DNA from 4 places in the Flavonifractor hominis genome. Region 2 is predicted to be linked to each of the others. Evidence: riboswitches for the same ligand, from Rfam matches in the RefSeq annotation. Region 2 holds a riboswitch; each other region holds the start of a gene.
What was found. A riboswitch is a leader RNA that binds a small molecule or an ion and turns the genes downstream of it on or off. The one in region 2 is predicted to bind cobalamin.
Positions count from the first base shown of each region.

Region 1: linked by a shared signal. The riboswitch ahead of WMO45_RS13160 (hypothetical protein) and the one ahead of WMO45_RS05915 (S-layer homology domain-containing protein) in region 2 are both predicted to bind cobalamin.
Region 3: linked by a shared signal. The riboswitch ahead of cbiD (cobalt-precorrin-5B (C(1))-methyltransferase CbiD) and the one ahead of WMO45_RS05915 (S-layer homology domain-containing protein) in region 2 are both predicted to bind cobalamin.
Region 4: linked by a shared signal. The riboswitch ahead of WMO45_RS09530 (energy-coupling factor ABC transporter permease) and the one ahead of WMO45_RS05915 (S-layer homology domain-containing protein) in region 2 are both predicted to bind cobalamin.

Region 1 covers NZ_JBBMFT010000015.1:49-5,871, reverse strand. Annotated here, with positions in the region: gene WMO45_RS13165 (S-layer homology domain-containing protein) at 1-3,325, shown strand, start outside; cobalamin riboswitch at 3,444-3,634, shown strand; gene WMO45_RS13160 (hypothetical protein) at 3,789-4,082, shown strand; partial or broken gene WMO45_RS13155 (S-layer homology domain-containing protein) at 4,345-5,823, opposite strand, start outside.
Region 2 covers NZ_JBBMFT010000002.1:344,969-350,791, forward strand. Annotated here, with positions in the region: gene WMO45_RS05895 (FecCD family ABC transporter permease) at 1-967, shown strand, start outside; gene WMO45_RS05900 (ABC transporter ATP-binding protein) at 980-1,747, shown strand; gene WMO45_RS05905 (hypothetical protein) at 1,814-2,110, opposite strand; gene WMO45_RS05910 (cysteine-rich small domain-containing protein) at 2,126-2,404, opposite strand; cobalamin riboswitch at 3,096-3,356, shown strand; gene WMO45_RS05915 (S-layer homology domain-containing protein) at 3,545-5,823, shown strand, end outside.
Region 3 covers NZ_JBBMFT010000005.1:46,557-52,379, forward strand. Annotated here, with positions in the region: gene WMO45_RS09430 (cation-translocating P-type ATPase) at 1-790, shown strand, start outside; gene WMO45_RS09435 (GNAT family N-acetyltransferase) at 794-1,225, shown strand; gene WMO45_RS09440 (helix-turn-helix domain-containing protein) at 1,340-2,101, shown strand; cobalamin riboswitch at 2,174-2,355, shown strand; gene cbiD (cobalt-precorrin-5B (C(1))-methyltransferase CbiD) at 2,445-3,581, shown strand; gene cobM (precorrin-4 C(11)-methyltransferase) at 3,591-4,346, shown strand; gene WMO45_RS09455 (cobalt-precorrin 5A hydrolase) at 4,343-5,332, shown strand; gene cobJ (precorrin-3B C(17)-methyltransferase) at 5,329-5,823, shown strand, end outside.
Region 4 covers NZ_JBBMFT010000005.1:63,269-69,091, reverse strand. Annotated here, with positions in the region: gene WMO45_RS09555 (NAD(P)-dependent oxidoreductase) at 1-1,080, opposite strand, end outside; gene cobI (precorrin-2 C(20)-methyltransferase) at 1,077-1,772, opposite strand; gene WMO45_RS09545 (ATP-binding cassette domain-containing protein) at 1,769-2,623, opposite strand; gene cbiQ (cobalt ECF transporter T component CbiQ) at 2,620-3,399, opposite strand; gene WMO45_RS09535 (energy-coupling factor ABC transporter substrate-binding protein) at 3,402-3,692, opposite strand; gene WMO45_RS09530 (energy-coupling factor ABC transporter permease) at 3,706-4,425, opposite strand; cobalamin riboswitch at 4,456-4,648, opposite strand; gene WMO45_RS09525 (sirohydrochlorin cobaltochelatase) at 4,641-5,423, opposite strand; gene WMO45_RS09520 (precorrin-8X methylmutase) at 5,437-5,823, opposite strand, start outside.

The sequences.
Region 1 (5,823 bases), on a different contig from region 2:
CACCGATGGTGAGGGCGCTCCCATCGAGGGTCTGGATGCCATTACTGTGACCGATAACAACGCCACCGCCGTGGGCACCAGCCTGACTGGCACCTATGAGATCGTGGACTGCGGCCTGGGCAGCACCGAGGAGATCCTGGCTGCCACCAGCAGTGAGACGCTGGAAGGCGCCCTGACCGGTAAGATTGCGCTGGTCCAGCGCGGCGATCTGACCTTCCTGGAGAAGGGCGAGAACGCCTTCAAGGCCGGCGCCGCGGGCGTCATCATGGCCAACAACGCCGACTCCAGCTCCAACCTGTCCGCCTCTCAGATCTACGCTGAGATCCCCACCTTCGGTATGTTCGCCTCCAGCCTGTATGGAACCTTCCAGACGGCACTGGAATCCGGTACCGTTCAGGTGAGCTTCCAGAGCGAAGAGAAGTCTCAGGAAAATTCCCGCACCTATTCTGACAGCGGCCCTGCCGGCTCCACCTCCTGGGGCATTACCGAGGCCCTGCGTCTGAAGCCCGACATCATGGCTCCCGGCGGCAGCATTCTGTCCGCTGGCGCCGCCTCCGATACCGCTCTGGTAACCAAGAGCGGCACCTCCATGGCCTCCCCCAATATGGCCGGCGGTTTCCTGCTGGTTCAGCAGTATGTAGATGAAAACCTGGCCCTGTTCGGTGTGGAGCCCGGTACCGAGGAGTACAACAACCTGGTCAACCAGCTGGTTGCCAGCACGGCCACCGTGTACGCCCCGCTGGACAGCGAGGGTACCGGCCGTCAGAACAAGTACTTCTCTCCCCGCCGTCAGGGTGCCGGCCTGGCCAACATCGATGCGGCCACTTCTACCAAGGTGGTGCTCCACAACGACACCGTCTACAACCCCGAGACCGGTGAGGCCCCCCGCACCAAGGTGGAGCTGTTCGACAAGCTGGGTGATACCTTCACCTTCCACTTCACCCTGGACAACTACAATGACACCGCCCGCACGTTCAACGTACTCTCCTGCCTGCAGACCGACGCCACCACGGAGAGCGCCGGCCGCAACAACATCGTCACCAGCAACAGCAACGGCACCGATATCGACCCCATTGAGGACGCTGTGATGACCGTCTCTGCGGTCAGCGGTGACGCCACCATCGACACCGACTCTGCCAACATCAACCGCTATGCCGACGGTACTTCCGCCGCTGTGGTGAGCGTTCCCGCCAATTCCTCCACCGAGATCACCATCACCGTGGAGCTGGATCCCGACACCATGGCAGCCTATGACGAAGTCTATCCCAACGGCATGTTCCTGGAGGGCTATGTGTTCTTCGACTCCGATGTGGAAGACGTGAACATCCCCTTCCTGGGCTTCCGCGGCGACTGGACTCAGGCCCCCATCTTTGACCTGGCCACCGCCTACGATGACATCAGCGCTCTGGAGACTACCGACCTCAATTACCCCTTGTACTATGCCACCACCATGGCCACTCTGCTGGACAACGGCGGCACTTCCTACGAAGCGGTACTGGGTGCCAACCAGTTCACTGAGGCATCCTGGCCCGGCTATGCGTACAACGACCGGTACAATTCTGCCCGCACCTATCTCTCCACCCTGCGTGACAGCGGCAACTTTAGCGGCGACTACTCCGCCATCTCCCCCAACGGCGACGGCTTTGCCGATCTGGCTTATGCCAACCTGCTGCTGCTGCGCAACGCCAAGGCGATCTGCGTCGTGATCACCGATGCCGAGGGCAACGTGGTCAAGACCATCGGTCCCGAGTTTGAGTACTTCGAAGCGCTCAACAGCGACGGCAACCAGACCCAGCAGGTGGCCGCCACTTACGGCACCAAGTATAAGCGCAACATGGCCTGGGACGGCACCGATGCCGACGGCAAGGTTGTGGCGGATGGCCAGTACAATTACAAGCTGGTGGCCATGGTTGAGTATGAGTTCCTGAACACCGAGGGCTGCATCCCCACCGACAACACCTGGGATAAGGACAATCACACCATGACCGGCATGACCGACGCCTACAAGCAGACCGTGCTGGATGCCCTGCTGAACTCTGAGACTGCTCAGTCTATCTCCATGCCCGTTAAGGTGGACACTGTGGCCCCCGCCATCGTGGCCACCCCCATCACGGACGGCAAGTGGAACGTACAGATTGATGACGCTGGCGGCATCCAGGCTCTGGCCCTCTATTACAAGGGCGAGCGTCTGGGCAGCACCGAGGTAATCAACGCCACTTCCGTTACCAAGAACTATGACCTCAACGAACTGATCGACTCCTTCGGCGACGTCCTCGGTTCCGCCACCTTTGATCCCGCTCAGTTGGAGCTGCAGGTCGTAGACTATGCGTTCAACCTCTCCAGCGTAAAAGCCACTGAGTCGGTCAGCACTTTGAGCGTCACTCCTGCCAACACCTCCGTCTCCAAGGACGGCAAGCTGACCCTGACCGCTACCAGCGAACCCGCTATTGCTGACGGCGCTGTATACCAGTGGTATAAGAGCACCAACAGCGACGGCAGCGATGCCAAGGTTGTTGAGGGTGCTACCGGCGCCACCTGCACCGTGGATACCACCACTGTGGGCACCTATTACTATTACTGCGTAGTCGGCGGCATCCAGAGCAACATCGCCACCGTAGATGTGGTCAATTCCGACTCCGGCTCTTCCGGCGGCGGCTCTTCCGGCGGTGGTTCTTCCTCCGGCGGCAGCTCTTCCGGCGGTTCTACTTCCGGCGGCAGCACTTCCGGTGGTTCTACCTCCGGCGGCAGCACTTCCGGCGGCTCCACCTCTCAGCCTGAGCAGCCGGTTGCCTTCTCCGATATCTCCGGCCACTGGGCTGAGCAGGAGATCAAGGCCGCTGTGGAGGCCGGCCTGTTCACCGGCACCAGCGACACCACCTTCAGCCCCGACGTGACCCTCAGCCGCGCCATGTTCACTACCGTGCTGTGGCGTATGGCCGGTTCTCCCGCCGCTTCCGGCACCTCTACCTTCTCCGACGTGACTTCCGGCACCTGGTACTATGACGCCGTGGTGTGGAGCGCCGCCAACGGTATCGTCAACGGCGTGGCCGAGGGCGTGTTTGATCCCAATGGCCAGATCACCCGCGAGCAGATGGCCGCGATGCTCTACCGCTATGCGGAGTTCGCCGGCAAGGCCACCGATTCCATCCAGCCTCTGGTCGCTTTTGGCGACGCCGACTCGGTCTCTGACTGGGCCGTCTCCGCTGTGGCCTGGGCTGTGGACAACGGTTACATCACCGGCAAGCCCGGCAACCTGCTGGATCCCCAGGGTCTGGCCAGCCGTGCCGAGGCGACTGTGATTGTCAACCGCTTCCTGAGCGAGTAATGCACAGGTAAGAAAAGCACCGCATCCCACCGGGATGCGGTGCTTTTTCTGTCCTCAGGCCGGTCGGGCCGCACCCTTGACAAGCCTCTGGCTATCCTTTAGAATGGAAACAAGCTTATATCGCATCAACCCACCAAGTGCCCGGCATCCGCCGGGTGAAAAGGGAATCGGGTGAAATTCCCGAGCGATCCGGTCACTGTAAACGGGGAGCGCACTGCAATCGGCCATTGTTCTGTCCCGGACAGAGCGAGAAGGCGCGGTGCGCGTAGAGCCGCAAGCCAGGAAACCTGCTTGGATGGGTGGATAGGGAACTTCCGCAGAAAGAGACCTGTCCGGTGTTGCCGTATCCAGCCGGCCCCTGGCAGTCCGCTTTCGGAAGAAAGCGGATTTTTTGTATTTTCCCGCCAGCAGACCGGTCTGTCGGCAGCCCCCGGGCGCACCGTGCCACAGGAGGGGCAGACCAATGAGAAAACGAAACAGGAACCCATTCCACCGCTCGTCAAAGAAACCCGTCCCGGTCCGCCGGCCGGAGCAGGCCATGTATACGCCGGCTCAGCGGGCCCAGCTGGAGGCTCTGGATGCCCTCTGTGGACGACTGGGCCGCACCCCCATGCGGGAGGAGCTTCCACCCTGTCTGCGCATGGGGCTGGCCGCCTCCTTCGGCACCCTGCGCAACGCCTTTTTTCAGCTTGGCAGGGCCCCTCTGTCGGCTCAGGAAGTCCGCACTCTGCGCCATAGCTTTCCTTCCGGTCATTGAGCAACTGAAAACAGAAAACAGAGCGCCGCCTCCCGCTGGGAGGCGGCGCTTTTGTTTTGTCTGTCCGTCAGCTCTCATCCAAGCAGGTGTAGACGCGGAGATACTGCTGCTGGTCCAGCCAGCCGCTTCCCTGGCACTGCCGGACATCTGCCATCCTGAATCTCCAGTTCCGAACTCTCAACCCGCCCGGTCCGTGCAAAAGCAAGCATCGGGCCCCGGAGCAAATGCTCCGGGGCCCGATACAAGATAAGACCTGAATGATTCAGTTGTTTTCGCTCTGGGTAAAGCGCATGAGCATGGTGGCTACCTCAGCGCGGCTGGCAGTGCCCTGGGGATCCAGAGCGGAGCCGTTCTTGCCGGTGAGGATGCCCTCGGCCACCGCCCACTCCATGGCGTCCTGTGCCCAGGCGGACACGGAGGCGGCGTCGGCAAAGCCGGTCAGGCTGCCCTCCGTAGCGGGGGAGCCGGCGTAGCGGTAGAGCATGACGGCCAGCTGCTCCCGGGTGATGGTGGCCTCGGGGTTGGTGCCGTCGGTGATGCCCTCGGCTACCGCCCAGGCCATGGCCTTCTCATACCAAGTGGCCCCGCCGGTGGTGTCCACGCCATCCAGACGGGCCAGGACGGTGAAGAACATGGCGCGGGTCATGGAGGCGTCGGGGGAGAAGGTGGTGTCGGAGGTGCCGTTGAACAGGCCCTCGCTCACCACATACTCCACGGCCTCGCTGGCCCAGTGGGTGGCGGGCACGTCGGAGAAGGCGGGCGTCTCAGGCTCGGTAGGCTCAGTGGTCTCACCGGGCTGCTCAGGCTCAGTGGTCTCGCCGGGCTCCTCGGTCTCGGTGGGAGGCGTGGTGTCCTCATCCTCGGCATCGCTGCCGTCGTTGTAGGAGCCAACCTGCACCAGGCACTGGGCGGTGTAGCCGCCGTCGCTCGTAGTGACAGTGACGGTGGTCATGCCCTCGCCCACCACGGTGAGGTAGCCCACGTCGTTGACGGTGACCACGTTCTCGTCGGCGCTGGTCCAGGTGACCGACTTGTCGTCGGCGTCGGCGGGCTCCACGGTGGCGATGAGCTGCTCACCCCGGGGACCGAAGTTGGAGTACAGGTACACGCTCTCCACGTTCAGCTTCACGCCGGTGACAGCGGTCATTTTGTCCTGCTCAAACACGGCGGTGACGGTGACGTTCTTGGCGGGCATCTGGAAGGTACCTTCCTCGGACACCGTCACGTCCTCACTGGTCCACTCCACAAAGTGCCAGCCCTCAGCGGCCTGGGCGGTCAGGGTCACGGTGTCCCCCTCGGCGGCCGCGGTGGGCGCGGCGGAAGCGTCGCCCTCACCCTGGGTCTTCACGGTAACGGTGTACTGCTCGGGTACCTCACCAACGGTGATGGTATACGTAAAGGTATGGTCCTTAATGTCGGTGACGATCATCTTACTGCCGTCCGAAACGGTGTCGCTCCAGTCCAGAGGCGTGCCCTCCGACGTTACGAACGACACGGTGCAGTTGCCATCCACATCCAGGCCGTTGCGCAGCCGGGCCAGCGTCATGGGGCTTTCGACGGTGATGGTCTTATTGCCCTCGTTGATGGCAAACTCCTGGCTCTTGATGCGCCAGGCAAAGACCTGCAGCTCATGGACGGAGGCGGCGGCCCAGGAAGAGGCGTCACTGCATTTCTGCACGTTCAGGGTCAGGTCCTTGATCTCATTGGTGCCGTTCTCGGTCCAGTGCTCCACCCAGCCGGG
Region 2 (5,823 bases):
GGTGGGCAGTATCGCCGTCGGCTCTGTGAATCTCTCTCCCGGGCAGGTGGCAGAGATTTTGATGGCCAAGCTGTCCGGCGGCTCCGGAACCGTTGACCCAAATCTGAGCGCCATCGTATGGGAGATGCGCTTTCCGAGGGCGGTGCTGGCTTTCCTTACCGGCGCGGCTCTGTCCGCCAGCGGTACAGTCATGCAGTCCATTTTGAAAAATCCGCTTGCGTCCTCCTATACTCTGGGCGTTTCCTCCGGCGCCAGCCTCTGCGCAGCTCTGGTGATGGTCACCGGCGTTACGTTCCCGCTTCTGGGGAGCCTGTTCACCCTGCCAGCAGCGGGCTTTGCCGGGGGGCTGGCCACGGTGTTTCTGGCCCTGGCCTTTGCCGCCCGGCTGGACGGCAAGATGGAGAATCAGACGGTCATCCTGGTGGGTATGGTGTTCTCTCTCTTTGTCAACGCCATTCTGACACTGATCACCGCCCTGTCCCGGGAGCACCTGCAGCAGATGGTCTTCTGGCAGATGGGCGGCTTCACCGGCCGGAACTGGTCCCATGTGGCAGTGATGTTCCCGGTTCTGGTCCTCTCCATGCTGGTATTGCAGCGCTTTACTCCGGAGATGGATATCATGAGCTTTGGAGAGGAGCAGGCCATGTCCATCGGCGTGGATCTTAAGCGGATCAAGCTCCTTTTGATCGGCATTGCCGCCCTGCTGACCGGCACGGCAGTGTCGCTGGTGGGTGTTATTGGCTTTGTGGATCTGATCGCGCCCCATGTTGTGCGGCGGATCTTCGGTTCCTCCCACCGTCTGGTGCTGCCCTTGTCCGCCTTGTTCGGCGGCACATTTCTGATGTTGGCGGAGTTGGTTTCCCGCACGGTGATGGCGCCCACGATTATTCCTGTGGGAGCCGTGACGGCACTGGTAGGCGCTCCCTTCTTCGCACTGGTGTTCTTCCGCGGCAGAAAGCTGAAATGAGGTGGAGTTTGTATGCTGCATCTGAAAAATATTTGTGCCGGATATGGAAACGGAGATATTCTGCACGAGATTACCTTTGATCTGCCTCTGGGACAAAATCTGTGCATTCTGGGGCCAAACGGCTGCGGGAAAAGCACATTGCTGCGTACCATCTCCGGTCTTCTGGACAGCCGCGGGGAACTGACCCTGGATGGAAAACCGGTGGCCGCCATGCGCCGGCCGGAGATTGCGTCTCACATAGCCATGATGAGCCAAATGAGCACCGTCTATTTTTCCTTTTCGGTCTATGAAACCGTGATGATGGGCCGGTACCAGAAGCTGCGCCGGGGACTTTTTGCATCCCCGTCCAGAGAGGACAAGCAGTGTGTGGAGCAGTATCTGCGGGCCACCGGGTTGGAGCCGCTGCGGGAACGTCAGATCTCCGAGCTGTCGGGCGGCCAGCTTCAGCGGGTATTTTTGGCCCGGACGCTGGCCCAGGAACCGGAGATCATTTTACTGGATGAACCCACCAACCACCTGGATCTGAAGCATCAGACAGAGCTGGTGAGCTATCTTAAAAACTGGTCTCAGGAAAAAGGACGGACTGTCATCGGCGTACTCCACGACATCAACCTCTCCCTGATGCTCTCCGAGCAGCTTTTGTTTTTGAAAAATGGTTCTGTGGCAGGGATGGGGCCTGCCAATATGCTTCTAACAAGAGAGTTTCTCCATGAGGTTTATGATATGGACGTAGCCTCATATATGATGGCCTCCCTCAAGCGTTGGGAGCAGGTATCTTAACGGTATTCGGACATGCAGAAAAGCACATGGCCTGTCCCTGCGTCGGGTACAGGCCATGTGCTTTTTCTATTTTTCCCAGGGCGTGTACAGACAATAGGCCGGACAGAGCTCGCCCATATAGATCCATACATTTTCTCCCATTTCGATGGGCTCCCCGAAAACCAGGTTAGGAACCATCAGCTTCAGAGTGGTGCGTTTGAGACCCTTGATGTTTTCCCCCTCCTGAGTGGGAGCCTTGCTGAAATCCTCAATCCGCTGGGCCAGATCGCTGATTCCCAGCTCCCGGGAGAGCCGGGGGATTACCTCATCCTTTACGGCGTATACCACATGATCCGGATTTTCAAACCAGGTTCGACTTATCATAACGCTTGCCTCCTGTCAGTTGGTTTTTTGCGCCAGTTTTTTGATCTCGCCATACTTGCCGATGATATAGTCATAGCCCTCCCTGCGATGGGGAATCAAGCAGCCGCTGCAATCCTTAATCCCCCCGGCAATATAGGTGAAGTTTCCGCCGCATTTATCTCCCAGTGCATACAGCGGGCAGTAGCAGAACAGGCAGTTAAAGTTTTCCGGGTCATTGGTGGAATGGCAGGGGAAGTATTCGCATTTGCTGTTGGAAAAGAACTGAAAGTGCTTTTCGGACGTCGATGATTCCATACCGCTTCTCCTTTCATTTTACTGACTGATACATCACTCATGATATACTGACCGGCGGTGAAACAGAAAAAGGAGGTGCCCGGGCGGCACCTCCTTCTGACAAAAACACGCTGGCCCTAACAAGAAGGCCAGCGAGCAAAGCAACGTACACAACGGAGGACACGCCCGCTGTTTCCCCCTGCATCCTGCCATGGTGCAAGTCTCCTGACTTACGTTATGAGAGCTTGGCTCTCTGCGTCCATTTCCTACCTTCTCACAGGGTCTTCCCCCGCAATGGCGGACTTTCGTCCAGACGGCATACGCCGCTTCGGAATGGCCTCACGTACACAGTGCCGGTCGCGCGGGACTTGGATATCCCATTCGTTTTAGCTGCTGCCTGATCCTTGTCGGCAGGATCGTTACAGCAAACAGCCACACCATGCAATAGATACAGTGATATGAAATTTTCAAACCGGCGGCAAACGCCGGGCCTGGAACCAAGAATGGATTTAAATATAGCATAGCACGCCTTGTGCAGGTTGTCAAATGCTCTTTAATTTGTTTAGAAACAGGGCTCCAAGGGCTCCTTTCTGAAGAAATTTAAAAAATAGCAAAAACAGAATAGCATTTTGATACGGCTTGTGCTATAATGCAAAAGCAACAAGGAAAATTAAATATGAAATCCGGCTTTTGTGGCAAATGCGCGACCCGGCTCTTATGAGCTGGACACGCATCCTTGTTTCTGAACAAGGGAATCAGGTGAGAATCCTGGACATGTTTCGTCCGTGACCCGTCCGTGAAAACGGCGGCAAAGGGGCGATTCTATAGCTGTGATTGTGGAGCAAATCCGTTTTCTGCGAAAGCAGGTCACTGGCGGCTGTAATGGCTTAGCTGGGAAGGCGGCGGATTTGCGTTGGCGGGCATAGCTCCGCCTGGACACATCAGTCAGAAGACCTACTAAGAGCTTACCCCCGGATCTCCGGGGCTGCTCTGACAAAAAATGCCTTATGCGGCAGCACGTTTGTGCTGTCGCTTTCACGCAGTGACGACACAGGAGCGGACAGAATTGTCCGCTCCTTTTTTGTCAGGTACGGCCCCGTTCCAAAAGCCCTGTTTTTTGAAAACAGTTTTTATAAAAATGGTTTGAAGGAGTGGAGCTTTGTGAAAAAAAGGATTCTTTCGTTTTTTCTGGTGCTGTGCCTGACCCTTGGACTTCTGCCGTCAACGGCACTGGCCTCCGGTACGGCGCAGCCGGTGTCCAGCGTCGGTGAGTTTGCCGCCATGGAGCCGGGTGGGGATTATATTTTGACAAGTGACATTACAGTGTCCGCCCCCTATGGTCAGGCCTTCAGCGGCAGCTTTGACGGCGGAGGGCACAAGGTGACCCTCGCCATCTCCGGCGACAGCAAGCTGGGGCTCTTTTCTGAGCTGTCCTCCGGCGCGACCGTCCGCAATGTCATTACTGACGGTTCGGTCAGCGGTACCAGTCAGGTGGGCGGCATCGCGGGCCTCAGCTCCGGTACGATTGAAAACTGTTTGAATACGGCGTCCATCACCGCCGGCAGCAAGTATGCGGGCGGCATCGCAGGACAGTGTACCGGCGGCAGTATCACCGGCTGCGGCAATACCGGAAGTGTGGCGCTCAGCGGAACTGACCAGTACGCTGGCGGCATTGCCGGTCAAACCAAGGCCACTGCCATTACCAACTGCTATAACCAGGGTGAGATTTCCAGTCAACGGAACCGTTCCGGTGCAAACCTGGGCGGTATCGTCGGCTACGCAGGAGATGATTACGGTCGCGGCAGCAGCCTGAACAACTGTTATAGCACCGGCGCCATTACCGTGCAGGAAAAGGCTACCAATTTTGGTGCCATTGCCGGATGGATGTACAATTCCACATCGGAAAACTGCTATTATCTGGATAGCAGCTGTACCATCGGTATCAATGGTAATGACCAGACGGTTGCCGCTAAAACATCGGAGGAGATGAAGGGTGCGGACTTTGCCGCCGTGTTGGGCGAGGGCTTCCGGGTAAAGACCGGGGACTATCCGGTCCTGTCCTGGCAGATCTCGACCGCTTCCGCTGTGTTTACCATCGCGCCGTCCAATGCTGAGCTGACCATCCGCAGCAGCGACAGCGTCGTGTACTCCTCCAGCCAGGGGGAGACGCGAATCGCGGCCCTGGCCGCCGGCAGCTACAACTATACGGTCAGCTGTGAGGGCTATACATCCCAGAACGGAGCACTTACCATTTCCGAAGAGCAGGCCAACAGCAGTGCGGAAATCCGGGTAGATCCCATCACACTGGGGCTGGATAACAACCGGTGGGGAACCCTGCGCTTCCAGGTTGAAGGCGCGGAGGATTATACAATTACCGTGACGCTGGACAGCCAGGAAATAACCGCTGGGGAAGACGGAACTTATACGCTGCTCCTGGACAAGACCTATGACTACGTGGTGACACCGACATCGGAGCAGGTGGAAGGCGCGCAGGGAAGTGTCACTCTTTCAGAGAGCAAAATTGAGACGGTTTCCCTGAAAACGGTCACCGACATTGCGGTCAAAACTCTGCCGAACAAAACGGACTATTATGTTGGCGACACGCTGAATCCTGCCGGCCTTGTGGTAACAGTCAGCTACTCCGACGGCTCCACCCGGGAGATTTCCGAGGGCTTCACCGTCAACGGATTTGATTCCTCGGCAGCCGGGGAGAAAACCGTTACGGTCACCTATTGCGGAAGCAAGGCAACATTCCAGGTTACCGTGTCGGAGAAGCCCTTCCCCAGCGCTGTATTCAACGCTCTGGTCGGGAAAGCCCAGGTGGTATACACCCATAACGACAAGTATCAAGGAGAGCCCGGTCAGGAGTTTGTGGAGGAGGACGGCGTTCTCCGCTCCAACAGCAAGGGGCAGGGCAATTCGCAGGTCACCGTGACCATTACGATCGACGAATCCGTTGCCCAAGGCAGTCTTTCCTTTTGGTATAAGGTGTCGTCCGAGGGCTCCTGGACTGTATACGACGGTCTGGCCATCAACAACGGTTCCAAAATCGGCGGAGAAATAAACTGGACGAAGCACACCCTGGATGTAAAGGGCGGTGAGACGGTCACGCTGACCTATGTCAAGGACTCCAGCGGCGACAAGGGAGACGACTGCGTCTATCTGAAAGATTTTACGCTGGAGACCCTGCATACCGCGACATTTACCCTTAGTCCGGAAAATGCCCAGATCGTTCTGGCACCCCAGGGCGGCGGGGAAGCCATCGCGCCTGCCTCCAGCAGCGGCGGAACAGTAATCTATGCGCTGGCTGACGGCACATATGACTACACGGTGTCCTGCTTCGGTTATGCAGAGCAGACAGGGCAGATCACCGTGGACGGCGCTGACGTGACGGAGACGGTGACGCTGGATGCCAGCGCCCGGCAGACGGTCACGTTCCA
Region 3 (5,823 bases), on a different contig from region 2:
CCAGCGCCAGGGCCACACCGTGGCCATGACGGGAGACGGCGTCAACGACGTGCTGGCCCTGAAGGATGCCGACTGCGGCATCGCCATGGCCTCCGGGTCGGAGGCCGCCTGCCATGCCGCCCAGCTGGTGCTGCTCAACTCCGACTTTTCCGCCATGCCCCGGGTGGTGGCCGAGGGCCGGCGGGTCATCAACAACATCCAGCGGGCCGCGGCCCTCTACCTGGTGAAGAACATCTTCTCCTTCCTGCTGGCCATCATCTCCCTGTTTGCCACCTTCCCCTACCCGGTGACCCCCCTGCAGCTGTCCTTCCTCAGCGCGGTCACCATCGGTGTGCCCTCCTTCTTCCTGGCTCTGGAGCCCAACCACGGCCTGGTGCGGGGCAAGTTTTTGGCCAATGTGTTCCGCTCGGCCCTGCCGGGCGGGCTCACCGACCTGTTCGTGGTGCTGGGAGTGGAGGCCTTCTATCTGGCCTTCGGCTTTACGGAAAACGAACTGTCCACCATCTCGGCCATCCTGCTGGTGTTCATCGGCCTGCTGGTGCTCTATGACGTGTGCCAGCCCTTCGACTGGAAGCGGCGGGTGGTCTGGGGCGCCATGGCCGCCGCGTCGGCCGTGGCCATCTTCTGCTTCGGCAACAGCTTTGGCCTGAGTCCCCTCACCGTCCAGAGCACCCTGATTCTGCTGACTTTTTTGGGCGTGTCCTATACGGTGATGCGCCTGATGCTGGGGCTGTTCGCCCAGGGGGAGGCACTGCTGGAGCGGGGCCGCCGCCTGCGCCGGCGGAGGTGAGCCATGCACCTGAGAACTTACCGCAGCGCCGACTGCCCGGTCTTGGCCCAGCTGTTTTATGACACAGTCCACACCGTCAACGCCCGGGACTATACCCGGCAACAGCTGGACGCCTGGGCCGACGGACAGGTGGATCTGGCGGCCTGGGACGCCTCCTTCCTGGCCCACACCACCCTGGTGGCGGAGGAGGATGGGGTCCTTATAGGTTTTGCCGATCTGGCCGAGGGGGGCTATCTGGACCGGCTGTACGTCCACAAGGATTACCAGGGCCGGGGCGTGGCCACGGCCCTGTGCGACGCCCTGGCTGGTGCCAGGCTCACCCACGCCTCCCGCACCGCCAAGCCCTTTTTTGAGAAGCGGGGCTGGCGGGTGGTAAAGGAGCAGCAGGTGGAGCGCCACGGTGTGCTGCTGACCAATTTTGTAATGGAACGCTGAAAAACGTGCCGCGGAAGGCCCTTCCGCGGCACGTTTTTGCTCTACTCTACCGCTGGTCGGTTGCCAGATCTGCCCCGACGGGCCTAAAATAGCGGGAGGAAGGAGGACGTGTCTATGTTTGAGATCGACCGGGAGGCCTTTGGGGCCTTCCTGGTGCAACTGCGGAAAGAAAAGGGGCTGACCCAGAAGGAACTGGCCGGGCGGCTCTATGTGTCGGATAAAGCGGTGAGCAAGTGGGAGCGGGGGCTGAGCCTGCCCGACATCGCCCTGCTCACCCCGCTGGCGGAGAACCTGGGGGTGACGGTGACCGAGCTGCTCCGGGGAGAGCGGCTGGCGGCGGAAAGCCTGCCGGTGGACCAGGTGGAGGAACTGGTGACAAGCTCCCTGGAGCTCTCCGGTACCCAGCGGCAGCAGAAGTGGCAGGACCGGAGGCAGCGGGGCGTCCTGTTCGCGCTGTCGGCGGCGCTGACGCTGCTTGAGCTGCTGGTGCTGCGGCAGGCGGGCTTTTCCTGGCCGGTGCTGTGGAATGACCTGGGGACCGTGGAGGGGCTGTGCCTGCTTTTCGGGGCCTGGGTCTGCCTGTTCGCCCCGGATGTGCTGCCCGCCTATTACGACCAGAACCACATCAGCTCCTTCAGCAGCGGGCCCTTCCGGATGAACCTGGCCGGGGTGCGCATCAGCAACCGGAACTGGCCGCACCTGATGGGGGCCGCCCGCTGGTGGCTGCTCCTCACGCCGGTGGTGTTCCCCCTGCTCTACCTGTTTCTGCAGTGGGTTGCACCTGAGGTGTGGGCTGATGGCAGGCTGTGGCTCACCCTGGGGGCGGCACTGGGGCTCTTTGTGCCCATGCTGATCGCTGGCAAGCTCCACGAGTGAGCCTTGTGAAAAACGGCAGAATCATCCGCTTTACCTTTACTTTTTTCCGTCGAACTGATATAATGATCAGGCAAAATTGAAAGCACCTGCAGCCGCGGCATTGCCGCACGGGGAAGCCGGTGAAAATCCGGCGCAGTCTTACCTCTACTGTAAGCGTGGACGAAGGCGCACAAGCCATTGGCCCATAAGGGCTGAGAAGGCGCGCCGGAGGAGGAAGCGCAAGCCAGGAGACCCACTGCAGGGGGCGTTTGCGTAGCTCTGAGGTGGAGAGGTGCGGCAGGTCCTGGACAAAGGCCCTCCCTCATTCACGGGAGGGCTTTTCCTTTTGAAAGGAGGGTGCGGCATGGCGAAACTGGAGGTCTACCTCCCTGTGGGGAAGGAAAAGCTGCGCTGCGGCTATACCACCGGCACCTGCGCCGCGGCCGCCGCCGCCGGAGCCGCCCGGCTGCTCCTCACCGGGGAGACGCTGCCCGCCGTCCGGGTGGAAACCCCCGCCGGCATCACGGTGGAGGCCGAGCTGCTGGACCACGCCGCCGGACGGGATTGGGCCGCCTGCGCCGTCCGGAAGGACGGGGGGGACGACCCGGACGTCACCGACGGGGCCCTGATCTGCGCCCGGGTGGAGCGGAGGGATACCCCCGGCGTCACCATCGACGGCGGCGTAGGGGTGGGCCGGGTGACCCGGCCCGGCCTGGATCAGCCGGTGGGGCAGGCCGCCATCAACTCCACCCCCCGGCGGATGATCGAACGCATGGTGAAACAGGTCATGGCCGGGGCAGACTATGGGGGAGGACTGGCGGTGACCATCTCCGTGCCGGAGGGGGAGAAGCTGGCCCAGCGCACCTTCAACCCCCGGCTGGGCATTGAGGGGGGCATCTCCATTTTGGGCACCAGCGGCATCGTCCGGCCCATGAGCGAGGCCGCCCTCATCGACTCGCTGTATCTGGAACAGGACATGGCAAAGGCCGCCGGGGTGACCGACCTGCTGATGACCCCCGGCAACTACGGGGACGCCTTTGCCCGCCAGACCCTGGGCCTGGACCTGACCCACCGCTGCACCTGCAGCAACTACGTGGGCCACGCCATCGACCATGCCGCCGCTCTGGGCTTTTCCTCCCTGCTGCTGGTGGGGCACCTGGGCAAGCTCATCAAAGTGGCCGCCGGGAGCATGAACACCCACTCCGCCGTGGCCGACGGGCGGCGGGAGACCCTCACCGCCCACGCCGCCCTGGCGGGCGGTTCGCCGGAGCTGCTGCGGGCCTTGTTCCGGAGCCCCACCACCGACGCGGGGGTGGAGCTGTTAAAGGATGCCGGCCTGCTGGAGCCGGTGATGGCCTCCATCGGGGCGGCCCTGGAGGAGCAGCTCCGCCATCGGGCGGGGCCGGAGTTGGAGATCCAGGCGGTTTTCTTCTCCAATCAATATGGACTGTTAGCAAAGACATCGGGGGCGGACCGGCTGCTGGCCCTCCACCGGGGATAGGAGGAAGATATGGTACATTTCATCGGCGCGGGCCCCGGCGGGGCCGACCTCATCACCGTCCGGGGGGCCAGGCTGCTGGGGGAGGCCGACGTGATCATCTACGCCGGGTCCCTGGTCAACCCCGCCCTGCTGGACTATAAAAAAGAGGGCTGTCAGGTGTATGACAGCGCCAGGATGACCCTGGAGGAAGTGATCGCCGTCATGAAGGCCACCGAGGAAAACGGCGGAACCACTGTCCGGCTCCACACCGGCGACCCCTCCCTCTACGGCGCCCACCGGGAGCAGATGGACGAACTGGATAAGCTGGGCATCTCCTACGACGTGACCCCCGGCGTGTCCTCCTTCTCCGGGGCCGCCGCCGCCCTTTGCGCAGAGTATACTCTGCCCGACGTATCACAGTCGGTTATCATCACCCGCATGGCGGGCCGCACCCCGGTGCCCGAGGGGGAGCAGCTGCGGAAGATGGCCTCCCACGGCTGCACCATGGTGCTCTTTTTGTCCACCGGACTGCTGGAGGATGTGGAAAAAGAGCTGGCGGCGGGCGGCTATCCACCCGACACTCCGGCGGCCATCGTGTACAAGGCCACCTGGCCGGAGGAAAAAGTGTACCGCTGCACCGTGTCCACACTGGCCCAAACCGCCCGGGAGAACAAGGTCACCAAGACAGCGTTGATTACAATTGGTAATTTCCTTGGGGAAAAATACGAACGGTCCAAGCTGTATGACCCCACCTTTACCCATGAATTCCGGGAGGCAAGCCAGTGACAGCGGCGGTCATCGCGTTCACCCGCCGGGGGGCGGCGCTGGGGAAAACTCTGGCGGAGGGGCTGAACGCATCCCTCCACGTCCCCGCCCGGTTTGCCGGTGAGGTGGGGGCGGAGGCCTACGACAGCCTGGCGGACTGGACCACCCGGATGTGGGGGGAAAAGGACGCCCTCCTCTTTGTGGGTGCCTGCGGCATCGCCGTCCGGGCCATCGCCCCCCATGTGAAGGATAAATTTACCGACCCCGCCGTGGTCAGTGTGGACGAGGCGGGGCGGTTTGCCGTTGCACTGCTCTCCGGCCACGTGGGAGGGGCCAATGCACTGGCCCTCCGGGTGGCGGCACTCACCGGTGGCCAGGCGGCGATCTCCACCGCCACCGACGTCAACGGCCTGTTCGCCGTGGACGTGTGGGCCAGGGAGCGGGACATGGTCCTCACCGACCGGGTGCTGGCCAAAGAGGTGTCCGCCGCCCTGCTGGAAGGAAAGGGCGTGGGCTTTGCCAGCGACTTCGGCCACGGTTGTCCGGAGGGCCTCACTGAGGGAACGGCGGAAATCGGGGTGTGGGTCACCTGGAAAACCGGGGAGGGCCCCTTTGACCGTACCCTGCGTCTGGCTCCCAAAGGATTGATTTTAGGCATCGGCTGCAAGAGGGGGACGCCCCAGGCGGCCATTGAGGAGGCGGTGTCTGCCGCCCTGGCGGGGTATGAGCCGCAGGCGGTGGTCCGGGTGGCCACCATTGATCTGAAACAGAACGAGCCCGGCCTGCTGGACTTCTGCGCCGCCCACCACCTGCCCCTGTCGGTTTATTCGGCCGCGGAGCTGGCGGCCGCCGAGGGGGACTTCACCCCCTCGGCCTTCGTAAAAGGGGTCACCGGAGTGGACAATGTGTGCGAGCGGGCGGCCGTGCGGGCAGGCGGGGCCATCCTGGTGCCCAAACAGGCAAAAAACGGCGTCACCGTGGCGGTGGCGGGAAGGAAGATACTATGAAAGTAACGGTCATCGGACTGGGTCCCGGCGGCGGGGCCGACCTCACCGGCCGGGCCAGAGCGGCTTTGGAGGGGTGCGATCTCATCGTGGGCTATACCGCTTATATCGAGCTGGTCCGGCCGGATTTCCCGGAGAAAGCGGTGCTCTCCACCGGCATGCGCCGGGAGGTGGACCGCTGCCGGGCCGCCGTGGAGGCCGCCCTCACCGGCAAGGACGTGGCGGTGGTGTGCTCCGGGGACTCCGGGGTGTACGGTATGGCGGGGCTCATTTACGAGGTGGCCCAGGAGTACGACCCCATCGAGATCGAAGTGGTGCCCGGCATCACCGCCGCCTGCGGCGGGGCCGCCGTGCTGGGAGCCCCCCTGACTCACGACTTTGCGGTGATCTCCCTGTCCGACCTGCTCACCCCCTGGGAGAAGATCGAGAAGCGTTTGAGCGCCGCCGCCCAGGCGGACTTTGTGATCTGCCTCTACAACCCCTCCAGCAAAAGC
Region 4 (5,823 bases), on a different contig from region 2:
CACCGCCCGGGCCACCAGCTCCTGCTCCTCGGCCCCCTCCGGATCGGTGGAGAGCACCCGGGCCACCACCGCCTGCTTCACCCGCTCCAGTCCGGGCAGACAGGCCCGGTAGTTCTCCCACTGGGCGATGCGCTCCAGGTGGTTTTCCACAATTTCTTCCGCCTCTGGCGGGATGCTCCGGCCGGTGTCCACCCCCAGGTCGTCCACGTTGTAGAGGGTGAAGCCGCTCAGGCCCCCCACCGCCGGCTCGATATCCCGGGGGATGGCCAGGTCGGCCAGCAGCCGGGGAGGCCGCTCCAGCTCCGCCAGGGCCTGGGCGGAGACGGTGTAGTGGGGGCTGGTGGTGGCCGAGAGGAGCAGGTCCATCCCCTCCATGGCGCGGTAGCGCTCCTCATAGGGGGTGACGGAGCACCCGGCGGGCACCACGGTCTGGCCGTGGTGGTAGCTGCGCAGGGTGACGGTGACGGAGCACCCGGCGGCGCGGAGCAGTCCGGCGGCCAGCCGGCCCATCTCCCCGTTGCCGATGACCAGCGCCCGCTTCCCGGCCAGCCCGCCGGCGTCCCGGGCCAGCCGTTCCACCGCGCTCTGGGCGGCGGAGCGGGGCACGCCGGTCAGGCGCACCCGGGTCTTGATCTCCTTGCCCGCGGCGGCGGCGGCCCGGAAGAGGGTCTCCAGCACCGCGTCGGCCGACCCGGCCTCCCGGGCGGCCTGGACGGCCGCCTTGACCTGGGTGACGATCTGGTCCTCCCCCCAGATCTGGGAGCGGAGCCCGCCGGCCACCTCCATCAGCCGCCGGGCGGCGTCCTCGTCCCGGCAGGATTCAAATGCGTCGGCAAAGGGGGCGTAGGGCACCCCCGCCGCGGCGCACAGCAGCGCCCCGGCGTCGGGCCGGGCCTGACCGGCGCAGGAGAGGTAGAGCTCGGTGCGGTTGCAGGTGGACAGCAGCACGCACCCCTCCACCCCCGCCGCGCTGCGGAGCTTCCGGTCCAGCTCCAATACCTGCCCCCGGGTGAAGGAGAGGGCCTCCCGCAGGTCGATGGGGGCCCTGTGCCAGTCCAGGCCGGACATGACGATATTCACGCCTCTTCCCCCTTTTTCACCAGCACCACAGAGAAGTAGCCGCTGCCTTCCTCCAGCTCGGCAAAGCGGGGGCACACCAGCTCCCCCTCCATGCCGCAGTTGGCCACCAGGCTGGCCCGCTCCAGCAGGCCGTGGGCGGCCAGGGTGTCCTTCAGCGCGCCGATCTCGCGCCCCGCCTTCATAAACACCAGGTTGGCGTCCACTCCCAGGCAGTCCTCCATGTCCCCATGGGAGGCGGGCACGATGAGCAGCCGCTGGGACTTCTCACACAGGGGCTGGCCCAGCCGGGCGGCGGCGGCACAGAAGGAGGGCACCCCCGGGATGATCTCCGCCCGGTAGCCCCGGGCGGTCACCCGCCGGTGAACGTAGAGGTAGGTGGAGTACACCGTGGGGTCCCCCAGGGTGATAAAGGCCACGTCCCGCCCCTGGTCCAGCTGGGCGCAGATGGCGTCGGCTGCGGCGTCATAGGCCGCGTCCAGCACGGCCTGATCCCGCACCATGGGGGTGGAGCAGTCCAGGCGGATCTTCCCCTCGGCCAGGGTTCCGATGATGTCCAGGGCGGTCTGCCGGCCCCGGCCCTTGTCCGGCACCGCCAGCACCGCCGCGGCGCGGATGACCCGCTCCGCCTTGCGGGTGATGAGCTCCGGGTCTCCCGGACCCACCCCCACGCCGTACAGCGTTGCTTGCTTCATACTGTTTCCTCCTGTTGTCTCAGCAGGCGCAGGATCTCTCTGCGCGCGGCGCCGATGGTAGCGGCGGAGCGGTCGGCGTCCAGTCCGTCGATGTCTCTCAAAATGCCCATCAGGTGGGCGATCCGGGGCAGGCGCAGGTGGTTTTCCCGCAGCCGCTCCGGCTGGGCGAACAGTTCCTCGGGGGTCCCCTCCAGCAGCACCTTGCCGCCCCCCAGCAGGTAGGCGTAGTCGCAGTAGAGGGGGACGATGTCCATGTCGTGGGTGGCGATGAGGATGGTCATGCCCAGGCTGTCCCGCAGGTCCAGCAGCAGCTTCATCACGTCGCTCACCCCCTGGGGGTCCAGCCCGGCGGTGGGCTCATCCAGGATGAGCACCTCCGGCTCCATCACCAGCACCCCGGCGATGGCCACCCGCTTTTTCTGGCCGTAGGACAGGGCGTGGGTGGGTTTGTCCCGCAGGTCGGACACCCCCGTGCGCTCCAGGGCGGCCTCCACCCGGCGGCGCACCTCCTCGGGGGGCAGCCCCAGGTTCACCGCGCCGAAGGACACGTCCCGGTACACGTCGGCGGAAAAGAGCTGGTCGTCCGGGTCCTGGAACACGATGCCCACCCGGCAGCGCAGCTCCAGCAGGCCCTTTTTGTCGTAACGCACCGGCTGACCAGCCAGCAGCACCTGGCCGCTCTTGGGGGTGAGCACCCCGTTGAGGCTGAGGAACAGGGTGGATTTCCCCGCCCCGTTGGCCCCCAGGATACCGGTGATCTTCCCCCGCTGGGCGGCAAAGCTGATGTGGTCCAGGGCCACGGTGCCGTCCTCATAGGTATAACAGAGCTCACTGGCCTGTATGGCATTCATGGAAAAAGCCTCCTCTCCACGGCGAACAGGGCCAGCTGCCCCGCCGCCAGGGCGGCCGTCAGGGGGCACAGGCCCCACCCCGGCCGGTATGCGCCCCCCAGGGTGACCAGGCTGCCGGCATAGCCTCGGGATTCCAGCGCGGCGTAGACCCGGTCGGCCTTGCGCCAGGCCCGCAGAAACACCATGCTGGCCAGGGTCCCCAGGGAGGACAGGCTGCGCCGCAGCCCCCGGTAGCCCAGCCGGGACTCCTGGGCCAGGCGGATGTGGGCGGCCGTCTCGCCCAGCACAAAAATAAAGCGGTAAATAAGCTCCATCAGCTCTACCATCAGCCGGGGCACGTGCAGCCGCTCCAGGGCCATGGTCAGGTCGGTGACGGGGGTGTTGAGGGAGAGAAAGTACATGCACCCCACCGCCCCCAGGGCCTTGCAGAACAGCCGGGCGCTCAGCGTCAGGTCGGCGGCGGTGAAGCCCAGCAGCCGCCCCCCCACCGGCAGCGCGGCCAGCACCGGGGTGCCCGCCGGGTAGAGGTGCACCAGAATGGTGACGCACCCCACCGCCAGAAAGACCAGCGGGATGCGCACGAACCGGAGGAACACCCCCGCCGGCAGCCCCCCCAGGGCGGTGATGAGCACCCCCATCACCGCCAGGGTGGCCAGACCCACCGCCACGCTGTTGCAGCACAGGCACACCGCCAGGGTCACCGCCGTCAGCAGCAGCTTGGGCAGGGGGGATACCCGCCGCAGGCGGGACTGATAGGCGTAGCGGTCGGTCCCCATGCTCAGCCCTCGGTCCGGGGCTTGTCGGACTTGGTGATGCGCCCCAGCACGAAGCCCACCACCCCCGCGCCGATGGCGGCCTGGAGGGCAAAGAGCAGGGACTCCACCTCGCCGCTGGCGGGCTCCAGGATGGGCTGGAACCAGGGCTCATAGTCGGGGTTGAGCTCCAGGATGGCCTCCTCCGCCTCGCCGTCGGCGCCGCCGAACTCGGCGTTGGGCAGCAGCCACAGGGGCGCGGCGGCGATGACCACCACCAGCAGGATCAAAATCAGGTTCTTCTGCCAAACTTTCATCGTCTTTCCCTCCTCACAGCACGGCCAGCTCTTGCAGCTCGGTCTTGCTGTACTTCTCCAGCACGTTGAAGATCACCACGGTGAGCAGCCCCTCGGCGATGGCCAGGGGGATCTGGGTGACAGCGAAGATGGTGAGGAATTTCACCATACCGCCGTTGATCACGCCCAGCTGGACGGAGGTGACCACATAGGTAAACAGATCGCCCAGAGCGGCGGCGGCAAAGACGGCCACGGCCGCAGGGGCCTTGGCCCGGCGCAGCAGCCGGTAGACCAGCCAGGACACGATGGGCCCGGCAATGGCCATGGAGAAGGTGTTGGCCCCCAGGGTGGTGAGGCCGCCGTGGGCCAGCAGTAGGGCCTGGAACAGCAGCACGATGAGCCCCAGCACGGTCATCACCAAAGGCCCGAACAGGATGGCCCCCAGGCCCACCCCGGTGGGGTGGGAGCAGGAGCCGGACACCGAGGGGATCTTCAGCGCCGAGAGTACGAAGGCAAAGGCCCCGCACATGGCCAGCAGGATCTTGGCTCTGGGGGCCTGCTCCACCTTCTTTTTGATGGCGAAGAAGCCGGCCACCACAAAGGGCACGCACACCGCGCCCCAGCCGATGGCCCAGCCCACAGGGAGCATGCCCTCGGCGATGTGCATGGCCGAGGCGTTCATCCCCAGCACACCCAGCAGGCCCACAAGCACGGCCATGGTCTGTACGGCTCTGGTTTTGGTCTGTCGTATCATGTTACTTCATCCTTTCCTATCACTCGTAGGTCGATGGCGGCGGACCGGGCAAGGTCTTCCGGCTTGAGCCTCTCTGCCGCCGTGCGTCTTCCCGGGCAAGCCCAGTGACATGGTGCGCGGCGGCTCTTCTCTTACGGCAGCGGGACTGCGCGGGACTTGCACCCGACTTCCCTTTTCCCGGCCCCTTACTATATAAACAGGCCCCTGGCCTGGGATCATACTCCGACCTGGGCTGCCCGGGCGTGGGCGACGAACCGGGCACGGATGCCGGGGTTGGCCCCCATGCCCCGCAGCACGCATCGCACCGCGTATCCCTCCGCCTCCAGTCGGGACTTCCAGGAGTCCGGCTCCGGTCCGGCCAGGTCGTTTTTGGCGTGGTCGCCCGCCACGATCATCAGCGGGCGCAGCTCCACCCGGTCCGCTCCCCGCTCCCGGACCCGGCGCAGGGTCTCCTCCAGGCCGGGGTAGCCCTCCACCGTGCCGATGATCACGTCCCGCCGGCCCAGATCGTGGAACACATACTCCAGCTGGGCATAGGCGGCGTTGGAGAAGTGGCCGGTGCCGTGGCCCATGTAGACCAGGGCGGTGTCCGCCCGCTCCGGCGGAAGTTCCTCCAGCAGGGCTTCAGCGGCGGCGTGGTAGTCCTCCGCGCTGGTGAGCAGCGGCCTGCCCAGGCGCAGCCGCGCAAAGCGCCCGGCGAAGGGGGCAGCCTGGGCGGCCAGTTTGTCGTACTCGTCCCCGTTGAGGATGTGGGTGGGCTGGATCACCACGTCGGTGCAGCCCTCCGCCGCCAGCGCCGTCAGGGCGGCGGGCACGTCATCGATGTGGGTGCCCTCCCGCTCCAGCTTGCGCAGGATCATGCCGCTGGTGAAGGCCCGGCGCAGGGTGCGCTCCGGGAAAGCGGCGGCCAGATCGGCCTCGATGGGGGTGATGTTCTCTTCCAGAGCATCCCTGTGGCTGGTGCCGAAGGACACCGCCAGAATGGCGCTTTGTCTCATCTTGCTGTCTCCTTTACTCCCGGGCGTTGTTGCTGGCCTGATAAATGAGGGCGTTGCAGATGGCGGCGGCGATGTTGCTGCCCCCCTTGCGGCCCCGGGCCACGATGTGGGGGGTGTCCATGGTGAGCAGCAGCTCCTTGCTCTCCACCACGTTGACAAAGCCCACCGGCACCCCGATCACCAGGGCAGGGGCCATCTTTCCCGCCTCGATCAGCTCGCAGGCCCGCACCAGGGCGGTAGGGGCGTTGCCAATGGCCAGGATGAGGGGGCCGGGCAGCGCCGCCGCCCGCTCCATGGACACGGTGGCGCGGGTCTCCCCCCGGGCCTTGGCCTCGGCGGCCACGTCCGGGTCGGACATGAAGCACACCGCTTTCCCGCCGAACTTCTCCAGCACCCGCTT